3 regions of the Spirillospora sp. NPDC048911 genome follow, and region 1 is predicted to be linked to each of the others. Evidence: riboswitches for the same ligand, from Rfam matches in the RefSeq annotation. Region 1 holds a riboswitch; each other region holds the start of a gene.
The links. Region 1 has a riboswitch for thiamine pyrophosphate ahead of ACGFNU_RS03005 (purine-cytosine permease family protein). Riboswitches for the same ligand answer to the same signal wherever they lie in the genome.

Region 1 (4,197 bases):
CTTGACCGATCCGACGCAGTGGCCGCAGGTCATCCCGGCAACGGTGTAGGTGGCGGTGCTCATCGTCGTCATCTCCTCGTTGGTCTGGATTTGTACCCCTGGGGGGTATCTCGTGGTCCTCATGCTGCCATAACCCCATGGCCGTTGCAACCCCTACCCCCTAGGGGTTGTTCCGAGACCCGCGTCACAACCTCGGTGCTCGGGCCAGGTGGTATGTGCCAAAGTGGCAGGCCCTCGGCCGGTGGCGCGGCTCGCGCGTTTCGAGACGGCGGTTATCCACAGGTCGATGGCGGCCCACGTTGAGATCTCTGGGCTGTTATGGGGGTGTTCATAGAGGTATTGCCCTCGGGATCCTCCTACGCCACAGGCGATCGAGCGTTTCTCACAGAGTTGTCCACAGGAATCCACAGGGCTGTGGACGCCGGATGTCGCGGATACTGGAGACATGCCTGAGCTACCTGAGGTGGAGGCGCTCGCCACCTTCCTGCGAGAGCGCGCGGTCGGCCACGCGGTCGCCCGTGTCGATGTTCTCGCCATCTCCGCGCTCAAGACGTACGACCCGCCGATCACCGCGCTCGGCGGGTTGACCGTCACCGGTGTCGCCCGGCACGGCAAGTTCCTCGACTTCGACATCGACGGCCTGCACCTGGTCGTCCACCTGGCCAGGGCCGGTTGGCTGCGGTGGCGGGACGAGATCCCTGCCAAACCGGTACGCCCCGGGGGTAAGAATCCGCTGGCCCTGCGCGTGCAGCTGGAGGACGGGTCCGGCTTCGACCTGACCGAGGCGGGGACGAAGAAGGGCTTGGCCGTCTATCTGGTACGGGATCCCGCCGACGTGCCCGGCGTGGCCTCCCTGGGCCCCGACCCCCTCAGCGAGACGTTCACCCCCGCCGCGCTGGGCGAGATCGTCAACGGCCGCCGCACCCAGATCAAGGGCCTGCTCCGCGACCAGAAGGTGATCGCCGGCATCGGCAACGCCTACTCGGACGAGGTCCTGCACGCCGCCAAGATGTCGCCGTTCAAGATCGCCTCTTCGCTGACCGACGAGGACATCGCGACCCTCCACGATACGATCGTCACGACCCTGCGGGACGCCGTGCAGCGCTCGCGCGGCCTGGAGGCGCAGGATCTGAAGGGCGAGAAGAAGACCGGCCTGCGCGTGCACGGCCGCACGGGACAGAAATGCCCGGTGTGCGGCGACACCGTCCGCGAGGTCTCGTTCGCCGACTCGTCGCTGCAGTACTGCCCCACCTGCCAGACAGGCGGCAAGCCTTTGGCGGACCGCCGCATGTCGCGCCTCCTCAAATAGCAGGCAAAGACACCAGAGCCAGAACCCCAAGCTCAGGCGTAGAGACGGCCCTGGCATAACAACGGCCCTGGCGTAGCGATGGCCCAGGCGCGGCGACGGGCCCCGGTCGCGCGCCGACCGGGGCCCGTCTCGTGCTGACCGAGTCCGAACGGGGTGGACTCGTCAGCCGACCTTGGGAACGCCGCCGAAGAGCGGTGCGAGCTTGTCCCAGCGGGAGAGCTCGCAGCCGTCTGTACGGCTGAACTTGGCGTTGACAGGCTTACCTTGCCACGTTCCCTTCACGGTGGCGATCTCGGGGCCACCGTAGATCTTCGTGCACATCTGGTCGGCGGGCGGGGGTTTGAAGGGATCCTTGGCCTGAGTGACGGCCGTACAGGCCTGGCTCGCCTTGGGATGATCACCCCCGGCCGGGTCGCAGGACAGGGTCCACGTCTTGGCGGGGGCCTTGGCGGAGGCCTTCACCTGGACTGTCAGCGTGGCGTTGGGGGAGCCCGAGGGCGCGACGGACGTCGTGGCCGAGGAGTTCCCTGGGCTGCTCGAGGCCTGTTCGGAGCCGCAGGCCGCCATCGACATGACCATGGCTAGGCCGGGCGTCATGAAAAGGAGCGTCCGATACCGCATGGGTGATTCGACGCGGGAGGGTTCCGCGCGGTTCCATGGAGGCGTGATGATTTTCGGGGATGACGTCCCGGCCGTGGACGCGGCCGACGTACCGGAGGGCGCATACCTTCTCGACGTCCGTGAGCAGTACGAGTGGGACGCCGGGCACGCGCCCGGGGCCGCCCACATCTCGATGGCCGAGCTGAGCGACCGCGCCGGGGAGATTCCGCGCGACCAGGACGTGTACGTGATCTGCCGGTCCGGGGTGCGTTCCGCGCAGGTGACGGTCGCGCTCAACCAGGCGGGCTGGCTGGCGAAGAACGTCGACGGGGGCATGAAGCGCTGGGCCGAGGCCGGCCGCCCGATGAAGGGCGGCACGGACGGGCCACCGCACGTGGCCTGAGGGCCGGCCGTCTTACATTGCCGCCTGGGCCGATGTACGATTCGTCCCGTTCAAAAGCAACCCCACCGCGGGAGCTCGGGCCGACCGGGCTGAGAGGGCGACACGTTCGCAGGCGTCGCCGACCGCATGAACCTGTCCGGGTAATGCCGGCGTAGGGAGCGTGTTCGATGACGTCTGCCGTAAAAGAACGCCCTCGTCACGAGGCGCCGTACACCCTTGACGAGCCCGCGCCCAAGGTTCTCAGCTTCTGGGACCAGGGCGCCTTCTGGGCCAACCTCGGGGTCAGTCTGTTCGCCTTCTCCGGCGCCTACACCGTGCTGGCCCCCGACGCCGACGGCAAGCCGACGCTGTCGATCGTGGCCGGCATCGTCGCGATGATCGTCGGCACCGCGATCGGCGGGCTGATGCTGGGGCTGGCCGCGGCGCCCGGCGCGATCACGGGCAAGCCCGCGATGGTGCTGCTGCGCGGGCTGTTCGGAGCGCGGCTGTCGTACGTGCCGACCGCGCTCAACATCGCCCAGCTCATCGGCTGGGGCACGTTCGAGCTGATCGTCATCGCGGACGCGGCGCGGTCGCTGTGGGACGGCGTGCCGCGCTGGACATACGTGATCGCGGCGGGCGTCCTCACCACGGTCCTGACGATCTGGCCGCTGGGCTCGGTGCGCATGTTGCGCCGGTATGTGACCGCCGCGGTGATGGTCGCCCTCGTCTACTTCTACGTTCAGCTGCTGCGGGAGCCGTTGCCTGATCTGAACGAGGGTTCGTGGGGCGGTTTCTGGATCGGGGCGGACGCGGCGCTGGCCGTCTCGATCTCGTGGGTGCCGGTGGCGGCCGACTACACCCGCCACGCCCGCAGTGCGCGCGGGGCGTTCGGCGCGGCCGCCGTCGGTTACTCGGCGACCCAGATCATCGCCTACATCCTCGGGCTGCTGGCCCTGGCCCTGGTGGCGGGTGACTCCACCAAGATCTTCGACCCGTTCCTGGGCGTGACGCTGGGCGTGCTCTTCTTCGCGGTATTCGTCCTGCGCGAGGCCGACCAATCGTTCGCCAACGTCTACTCCACCGCCGTCTCGATCCAGAACCTGGTGCCGCGCGCCGATCGGCGCGTCCTGTCGATCGCGCTCGGCACGCTGATCACCGGGCTGGCGCTGCTGCTCGACATCGGCGACTACGCCAGCTTCCTGTCTCTGATCGGCTCGGTGTTCGTCCCCATGCTGGGCGTGCTGGCGGCTGATTTCTTCCTGGGACGGGGACGGCGTTCCTGGGCGACGTCTTCTTCCTCTCCGGGCGAGGGGTCGTCTTCTCTGGGGGATCAGAGTCAGGAGCTTGAGGGGACGTCGCCTGTTGGCGGACGGCTTGGCGAGTGGGACACCTCGGGGTCGGCTCCGTCTCGCTGGGGGATGATCGTGGCCTGGGCGGTCGGGTTCGGCACATACCAGCTGATCAACCCGGGCACCGTGAGCTGGTGGGCGAGCTTCTGGCACGACGTCCAAGAGGCGATCGGGTTCAGCACTCAGAGCTGGATGAGCGCCTCGCTGTTCTCGTTCCTGATCGCCGGTCTGGCCGCGCTGCTCATCGGCCGGATCGGGCCGGGCGGGGGCGGCCGGGCGGCCGGGCGAACCGACGGCAAGATCGACTCACCGGCCGTCTGAACGGGTGGGGCACGCCCTGGACGGCGAAGGCTTGCGGGCGGACGAGCCGGTCGGTGGAAACATTTCGGCGGTGGTTGCCCGGCGCCGCCGCAAGATCCGGTGGCACGATACAGGCGTGCAACTTTCGGTCCACGATCCGATCCTCCGCGCGGTCATCGAGTGCGCGGCCGATGCGATCGTGGCCGTCGACCACTCGTTCCGCGTCACCGTGTGGAATCCGGCGGCCGAGCGCA
Region 2 (4,197 bases), on a different contig from region 1:
TGACATCGGGCAGGCTTCTACGATGGCGGCACTGCTGTACCTCGCCGCCGGAGGCCCCGCGTGACCACGCCCATCCCCGCGCCCATTCCCAAGGCCGAACTCCATGTGCACATCGAGGGAACGCTCGAACCCGAGCACGCGTTCGCCCTCGCCGCGCGCAACGGGATCAGGTTGCTGCGGTTCCGGACTCCGGAGGATCTGCGGGCGGCCTACGTCTTCGACGATCTGCAGACGTTCCTCGACCTCTACTACGAGCTGATGGTGGTCCTGCGCACCGAACAGGACTTCGAGGAGCTCGCCGACGCCTACCTGGCGCGGGCCGCGGCGCAGGGCGTCCGGTACGCCGAGATCTTCTTCGACCCGCAGGCGCACACGGCGCGCGGCGTGCCGATCGGGACGGTCATGGCCGGTCTCGGCCGCGCGCTGGCCGCCGCGCCCGCCCGGCACGGCGTCACCGCGCGGCTGATCATGTGCTTCCTGCGGGACGAGTCCGCGGCGTCGGCGCTGGAGACGTTCGAGAGCGCGCGGCCGTGGTTCGGGGAGCCGATCATCGGGGTGGGGCTGGACTCGGCGGAGCTCGGCAATCCGCCGGGCAAGTTCCGGGAGGTCTTCGGCCTCGCCCAGGAGGCGGGGCTGCGGCGTGTCGCGCACGCGGGCGAGGAGGCGCCGCCCGAGTACATCTGGGAGGCGCTGGACGTGCTCGGCGTGGAGCGGATCGACCACGGCAACAGCTGCCTTTCCGATCTGCGGCTCGTCGACCGCCTGGTCGACGAGCAGGTGCCGCTGACCGTCTGCCCGGTGTCGAACGTGCTCCTGCAGAACGAGGACTCGCTCTACGAGCATCCTCTGCCGATACTGCTGGACGCGGGGCTCCTGGTGACGGTCAACTCCGATGACCCGGCCTTTTTCGGCGGTTACGTGGGCGACGTCTTCGACGCGGTGCGGAACGAGCCCGAGCTCCGGGTCGGCCTGACCGAGCTCCGGCGGCTGGCGGCCAACTCGTTCAAGGCCGCCTTCCTCTCCGACGAGGAGCGCCAGGCCTACCTCAAGGAAGTGAAGAACTACCGCTTCGCGTGACGGGCGCCTCGGTGTCCGGCGGGTTCATCGGCAGGGTGGCGGTGACGGCGAAGCCGCCGCCGGCCGCCCGGCCGGTCCGCACGGTCCCGCCCACGCTGCGGGCCCGCTCGGTCATGCCGAGGATGCCGAAGCCCTCGCCGCCGCCCTCGCCCGGGCCGCGGCCGTCGTCGGTCACCGTCAGCCGGAGCTCGCCGTCCGCCCGGACGAGGCGGATCTCGACCGCGCTCGCCCCGGCGTGCTTGATGACGTTGGTCAGGGCCTCCTGCACGATCCGGTGGACGACGATCCCGACCTCGGGGGCGGGCTCTCCCGTCCCCACATCCGTGAGACGGGCGTCGAGCCCGGCGGCCCGCACCGCGTTCGCGAGCTCGCCGAGGCCGTCCAGCCCGGCCGCCAGCTCGCTCGGCGCCCCCGGCACACCCGGCGCGTCGGTCCGCCGCAGGATCTGGAGCGTGGCGCGGACCTCCGCGCGCGCGTCGCGGCAGGTCGCGGCGATCGATTCGAGCGTCCCGGCGAGCTCGGCCCGGTCCAGCGGCCGGTCGCCCGCCACCCGGTGCGCGGCCGCCCCGGCCTGGACGCCGATCACGGTGATGGTGTGCGCGAGCAGGTCGTGCAGGTCGCGGGCGATGCGCAGGCGCTCCTCGGCGACCCGCCGCAGCGCCTCCTCCTCGCGGGTGCGCTCGGCGGTCTCGGCCCGTTCGAGGATCGCCGCGACCCGCGCCCGGTGCACCCGCCAGGCCTGGACCCCGACGATCACGCCGACGATCGCCTCCAGCGCGCCGATCTGCTCCAGGCCGCTGCTCCCGCCCGCGCGCATCGCGAACGTGACCGCGCAGATCGTCAAGATCACGCACAGCGTCGTGAGGACCGCCCGGACCCTGCGGCCCAGAAAGGCGTAGGTGACCAGCGCGAGCACCTCTGAGGGCACGACCGTGTGATGCTGGTACGAGAGCACGTGGAACGGCAGGATCAGCGCGGTGAAGGCCAGCAGCACGGCCCCCGGCCATCGCCGCCGCCAGGCCAGCGGCACGTGCAGGGCGATCAGGAGCAGCACCCCCCCGGCGTCCAGGGGACGGTCCCCCGGCCAGGCCAGCGTCGCCGCCAGCGCGCCCCCCGCCAGGACGGCCGCGATCAGGCCGTCCGTCACCTCCGGCCGCAGCCGGCCCACGATCACCACGTTCCCTACCGTAACGGAATCCCGCCATGGTCTTCGGCCGGGTGCGCGGAACCGGCCATACCTCACCGGCGGCGGTTGCGGCAACGGGGGGACGCCGGGTTAGCGTCGGGCACGACAGATCGCGGGGGCCCGGCGAACCGGGCTGAGATAGCGGCTGGGACGGCCGCTGACCGCTGGAACCTGACCGGGTAATGCCGGCGTAGGGAGAGATCGAGTCGTCATGAACGACACCGCTGTTTCACATGCCCGCAAGGCCTACCTCCTGGGATCGCGACCGGACCTGCGGGTGCCCGTGCGCGAGGTGCCGCTGACCAACGGCGACACCGTGGTCCTGTACGACACGTCCGGGCCGTACACCGACGCCGCGCACGAGACCGACGTGCGGCGGGGGCTGCCCGCGCCGCGCGCCGGGTGGATCGCCGAGCGCGGCGACACCGCCGAGTACGAGGGCCGCGCGCTCCGTCCCGAGGACGACGGCCGCAAGTCCACCGATCCGTTGCGCGACCAGGCCGCCTTCCCCGCGCGCAGGCCGCGCGAGGCGACGGGCGGGCCGGTGACGCAGCGCGCGTACGCGCGGCGCGGGGAGATCACCCCGGAGATGGAGTACGTGGCGCTGCGGGAGGGCGCCGCCCCGGAGTTCGTCCGCGACGAGCTCGCGGCGGGCCGGGCGGTGCTGCCCGCCAACGTCAACCATCCCGAGCTCGAACCGATGATCATCGGCCGGAACTTCCTCGTGAAGGTCAACGCCAACATCGGCAACTCGGCGGTGTCGTCCTCCATCGAGGACGAGGTGGCGAAGATGACGTGGGCCGCCCGCTGGGGCGCCGACACCATCATGGATCTCTCGACGGGGCGCGACATCCACACGACGCGCGAGTGGATCCTGCGCAACTCCCCCGTCCCGGTCGGCACGGTGCCGCTCTACCAGGCGCTGGAGAAGGTGGGCGGCGATCCGGCGGCGCTCGGCTTCGAGGTCTTCCGCGACACCGTGATCGAGCAGGCGGAGCAGGGCGTCGACTACATGACCGTCCACGCCGGGGTGCTGCGCTCGTACGTGCCGCTCACGGCGCGGCGCAAGACCGGCATCGTGTCGCGGGGCGGGTCGATCATGGCGGCCTGGTGCCAGGCCCACCGCGAGGAGAACTTCCTCTACACGCGGTTCCGCGAGCTCTGCGAGATCTTCGCCGCGTACGACATCACGTGGTCGCTCGGCGACGGGCTGCGTCCCGGCTCCATCGCCGACGCCAACGACGAGGCGCAGTTCGCCGAGCTGCGCACGCAGGGCGAGCTCACGAGGATCGCCGCGGAGTACGGCACGCAGGTGATGAACGAGGGCCCCGGCCACGTCCCGATGCACAAGATCAAGGAGAACGTCGACCGGCAGCGGGAGTGGTGCGACGGGGCGCCGTTCTACACGCTCGGCCCGCTGACCACCGACATCGCGCCCGGCCACGACCACATCACCTCGGCGATCGGCGCCGCGATGATCGGCTGGTACGGCACCGCGATGCTCTGCTACGTCACGCCCAAGGAGCATCTCGGCCTGCCGGACCGCGACGACGTCAAGGCCGGCGTCATCGCCTACAAGATCGCGGCGCACGCGGCCGACCTGGCCAAGGGGCATCCGGGTGCGCAGGCGCGGGACGACGCGCTGTCGGACGCGCGGTTCGAGTTCCGCTGGGAGGACCAGTTCGAGCTCTCGCTGGACCCGGACACGGCTCGCTCGTTCCACGACGAGACGCTGCCCGCCGAGCCGGCCAAGACCGCGCATTTCTGCTCGATGTGCGGCCCGCACTTCTGCTCGATGCGGATCTCGCAGGACGTGCGCCGGCAGGCCGAAGGCGAGCGGGCCTATCTCCCGGTCATACCCGCCGACGGCTGAGACCCGGTGGGCCGCGCCCAGGCGATCACGTTGCGGGTGTAGCTGCGGCGGGCCCGGTCGA
Region 3 (4,197 bases), on a different contig from region 1:
GGTCTGCGCGATGTCGGCGCGGTCGTTGACGGCCAGCAGGGCGCCGTGCCGGTCGCAGGCGGCCCGGAAGACCCGCAGGTGCTCGATCTCCTGCCGTGCCTCCAGGCCCTTCTGGCGGAGCTGGACGATGTCCACCCCGTTCGCCAGGACGGCGTCGAGGAACTCCGGCAGGTCTCCCTGGCGCTCGCGGGCGTCGGTGCAGAGATAGAGGCGCGCGCGGCTGAGCCGGGCTCGCAGGGTGACCGCGCGATCGGAGAGCAGGTGCCTGGACACGGTGCGGGCCGGTTCCTTCCTCGGACGTGGACGCGGGGCCACACGGACGTCCCCCGCGTGACCCCGCAATCCTGTCACGTCGGACTTTCTTCTCGATTTTCGGTGTTGTCGGGCGGCGGAACCGTCGTCAGAACGCGAGCGCCTGCGCGCGCCTGCGCACCTCGGTCCCCCGGTTCTCGCTGAGCGCCTGGACCGGCGTGCCCGGCAGCGTGTCGTCCGCGGTGAACAGCCACCGCAGCGTCTCGACGTCGTCGAAGCCGGCGTCGGAGAGCAGCGTCAGCGTGCCGGACAGGCCCTTGATGACCTGGCCGTCCTTGATGAAGGCCGCGGGCACCGCGGGGCTCCCCTCCCGCCGCACGGCCAGGAGCCTGCGTTCGCTGAGGAGCTGCTTGGTGCGGTTGACCTTGATGCCGAGGCGCTCGGTCGCCTCGTTCAGGGTGAGCCACTCCCCCACCAGGGCATCGGTCCGCGAGTCGAGAGCATTGTCGACGGTTGCGTGCATCTGCGTCACGCCACCTGCCTACCACGCGCACGGATGGGTCAAACCCTCAGGTTTTCACCGCCTGGCGAACGGGCACGTCCGGATCGGCCATGGCCCGGGGGTCGACCGGCGTGCCGGCGGCGATGACGCGCCTGGCCTGCACCAGGTCACGCGGTCTGTCCACGGTGAGGATCGCGTCCAGGCGGTCGCCGGTGAGCCAGCACACCGCCCACTTGTCCGCGGCCGGATCGCCCCGGAACACCATGCTCTCGGCCGCCGCGTGGTAGCCCGCGTACTGCACCATCTTCCCGAACTGCTCGGACCAGAAGTACGGCGCGGCGTCGTAGGCGGCCTCCTGGCCGAGCAGGGTCGCGGCGGCCACCTCCGGCGCGTTGAGGGCCGTGTCCCAGTGCTCGACGAGCAGCCTGCGGCCGTACCGTTCCGACCACCAGGCGGCGCAGTCGCCGACCGCGACGATCTCGGGGCGGCTCGTGCGCAGCGACGCGTCCGTCACGACGCCGCGCTCGATCTCCAGCCCGGAGCCCGCCAGCCAGCCCACCTCGGGCCGGACGCCGACGCCCACGACGATCTCGTCGGCCGGCACCTGGTCGCCGTCGGCCAGCAGGAGGCGGCCGTGCTCGATGGCCGCGACCTTGACGCCGGTGCGCAGGTCGATCCCGGCCTCGGCGTACCAGCGCGCGGTCAGGCCGCCGACCTCGGGGCCGAGCGCGTTCGCCAGCGGCGCGTCCGCGGCCTCGACCACCGTGACCGCACAGCCCTTCTTGGCGGCGGTGGTCGCGACCTCGGCGCCGATCCAGCCGGCGCCGACGATGACGACGCGGGCGCCCTCGACCAGCCCGGCGCGCAGGCGGCGGGCGTCGTCGATGGTGCGCAGCACGTGCTGTGGCCCGTCGCCGGGGAGCGTGATCGGGGTCGCGCCGGTGGCGATGACGAGCCCGTCGAACGGCAGGTCGCCCGCCGTGGTCGCGACCGTCCCGCCGCTCCCGGCGTCCAGGCGCAGCGCCGTGGCCCGCTCGCCGAGCAACAGCCGGCAGCGCAGCGCGTCCCAGGCGGCGTCGACCGTGGTGTCGTCGGTGTCGCCGGCGAGGACCGCCTTCGACAGCGGTGGCCGGTCGTACGGCCGGTGCCGTTCGGCCGAGACGAGGGTCAGCTCGCCCTCGTACCCCTTGCTCCGCAGGGCCTCCACGGCCCGAACGCCCGCCAGCCCGCCGCCCGCGACGACCACTCTGTCCATGAGCGCACACCCTAGCCGGGGCCCCTCAAGGACAAATGGACGGGTGTCCAGACATATGCATAGATGCAGGAAGACGTAGGCTGCAAGGGCAGCCGAGCGCAGCTCGTCCGTTGGCAGGGTGGCTGGGCGGGGCGCTGTGGGAAGGCAATCGCGGGAGTCTGGTTCGACCGGGCTGAGAGGGCGGCTGAGGCCGGTAGTCGATTGATCGATCACCGGGCGCATGGGCCGCCGACCGCCACGACCTGATCCGGATCATGCCGGCGAAGGGAGCGCGATGGACGTAGTGATCGTTGGGGCCGGGGTCATCGGCCTCGCCACCGCCTGGCGTGCCGCCGCCCGCGGCGCCGCCGTCACCCTGGTCGATCCCGATCCGGCGAGCGGCGCCTCCGCCGTCGCCGCCGGGATGCTGACCCCCGTCAGCGAGCTGACGTACGGCGAGGAGCCGCTGCTGCGCCTGGGGCTCGCCTCCAGGGACCGGTACGCGGCGTTCGTCGCCGAGCTGGAGGAGCTGACGGGCCACGACACCGGCCACCGCACCGACGGCATCCTGGAGGTCGCGTTCGACTCCGACGACCTCGGCTATCTGAACGATCTGCGGCGCTTCCAGGAGTCGCTGGGCATCCCCGCCGAGGCGCTCACGGGCCGCGAGTGCCGCAAGGCCGAGCCGATGCTCGCGCCGGGCGTGCGCGGCGGGCTGCTGGCGCCCGCGGACGGCTCGATCGACCCGCGGCGCCTCACTCCGGCGCTACAGGCCGCCGGCGACAAGCTGGGCGTGCGGCTCGTACGGCAGCGGGCCACCGGCCTCATCGTCGAGAACGACACGGCCACGGGCGTGCGGCTGGCGGACGGCTCGGAGGTGCGGGGCGCGAAGGTTCTGCTGGCCGCCGGTCCCTGGTCGGGTGATCTCGACGGCCTGCCTCCTGGGACCGTTCCCGCCGTGCGGCCGGTCAAGGGCCAGGTGATCCGCCTCCGCACCCGCGTGCCGTTCCTCCGGCGATCCACCCGCGGCCTGGTGAAGGGCTCCTCGATCTATCTCGTGCCGCGCGCGGACGGGGAGATCGTGATCGGCGCCACCCAGGAGGAGCTGGGCTTCGACACCCGCGTCACCGCCGGTGGACTGTGGGAGCTGCTCCGCGACGCCCGCGAGCTGCTGCCCGGCATCACCGAGCTGGAGTTCGCCGAGGTCACCGCGGGGCTGCGGCCCGGCTCGCCGGACAACGCGCCGGTGATGGGCCCGAGCGCGCTGCCCGGCCTCGTCCTCGGCACCGGGCACTTCCGCAACGGGATCCTGCTCACCCCGGTCAGCGCGGACATTCTCACCGAGGTACTGCTGGACGGCACGGTGCCGGACGTCGGCAGGCCGTTCACTCCGGAGCGTTTCGAGGTGGTCCCATCGTGAAGGTCATCGTCAACGGCGAGGCGCGCGAGCTGCCGGCGGGCACGAGCGTCGCCGAGGTGGTCGCCACCGTCACCACGGCCGGGTCCGGGGTGGCCGCGGCGCTCAACGACGAGGTCGTCCGCCGCTCCGAGTGGGACGCGACGACGGTACGGGACGCGGATCGGCTCGAGGTGCTGACCGCCGTGCAGGGAGGCTGAGGATGAGCACGAACAACGCGGCCGTCGACGCGGCTGTGGACGCCGAGCGGCTGGTCATCGGGGGCGAGGGGTTCGGCTCCCGCCTGATCATGGGCACCGGCGGCGCGCCGAGCATGCACGTGCTGCGCGAGGCGCTCGTCGCCTCCGGCACGGAGCTCACCACGGTCGCGATGCGCCGCGTCGACCCGGCGGCGCGCGGATCGGTGCTGGACGTCCTGCGCGACTGCGGCATCAAGGTGCTGCCCAACACGGCCGGGTGCTTCACGGCGGGCGAGGCCGTGCTGACCGCCAAGCTCGCCCGCGAGGCGCTGGAGACCGATCTGGTCAAGCTGGAGGTCATCGCGGACGAGCACACGCTCCTGCCCGACCCGATCGAGCTGGTCGAGGCCGCCGAGCAGCTGGTCGACGACGGCTTCACGGTGATGGCCTACACCAACGACGACCCGGTGCTGGCCCGCCGGCTGGAGCAGCTGGGCTGCGCGGCCGTCATGCCGCTGGGCTCGCCGATCGGCTCCGGCCTCGGCATCCGCAACCCGCACAACATCGAGCTGATCGTCGAACGGGCGAACGTGCCGATCATTCTGGACGCCGG

Region 2: it holds a riboswitch for thiamine pyrophosphate, as region 1 does, so the genes downstream of both, thiC (phosphomethylpyrimidine synthase ThiC) here and ACGFNU_RS03005 (purine-cytosine permease family protein) in region 1, are expected to answer to the same signal.
Region 3: it holds a riboswitch for thiamine pyrophosphate, as region 1 does, so the genes downstream of both, thiO (glycine oxidase ThiO) here and ACGFNU_RS03005 (purine-cytosine permease family protein) in region 1, are expected to answer to the same signal.

The regions. Positions count from the first base shown of each region.
Region 1 is NZ_JBICUD010000001.1:639,769-643,965, reverse strand. Features, by position in the region: gene ACGFNU_RS03025 (heavy-metal-associated domain-containing protein) at 1-63, opposite strand, end outside; gene ACGFNU_RS03020 (Fpg/Nei family DNA glycosylase) at 446-1,309, shown strand; gene ACGFNU_RS03015 (SSI family serine proteinase inhibitor) at 1,472-1,906, opposite strand; gene ACGFNU_RS03010 (rhodanese-like domain-containing protein) at 1,980-2,312, shown strand; TPP riboswitch at 2,370-2,488, shown strand; gene ACGFNU_RS03005 (purine-cytosine permease family protein) at 2,480-3,964, shown strand; gene ACGFNU_RS03000 (PAS domain S-box protein) at 4,080-4,197, shown strand, end outside.
Region 2 is NZ_JBICUD010000004.1:708,310-712,506, forward strand. Features, by position in the region: gene ACGFNU_RS21950 (NUDIX hydrolase) at 1-64, shown strand, start outside; gene ACGFNU_RS21955 (adenosine deaminase) at 61-1,077, shown strand; gene ACGFNU_RS21960 (sensor histidine kinase) at 1,046-2,254, opposite strand; TPP riboswitch at 2,366-2,479, shown strand; gene thiC (phosphomethylpyrimidine synthase ThiC) at 2,475-4,136, shown strand; gene ACGFNU_RS21970 (class F sortase) at 4,106-4,197, opposite strand, start outside.
Region 3 is NZ_JBICUD010000002.1:1,117,967-1,122,163, reverse strand. Features, by position in the region: gene thiE (thiamine phosphate synthase) at 1-273, opposite strand, end outside; gene ACGFNU_RS12505 (Rv2175c family DNA-binding protein) at 401-775, opposite strand; gene ACGFNU_RS12500 (NAD(P)/FAD-dependent oxidoreductase) at 822-2,009, opposite strand; TPP riboswitch at 2,150-2,295, shown strand; gene thiO (glycine oxidase ThiO) at 2,284-3,408, shown strand; gene thiS (sulfur carrier protein ThiS) at 3,405-3,605, shown strand; gene ACGFNU_RS12485 (thiazole synthase) at 3,608-4,197, shown strand, end outside.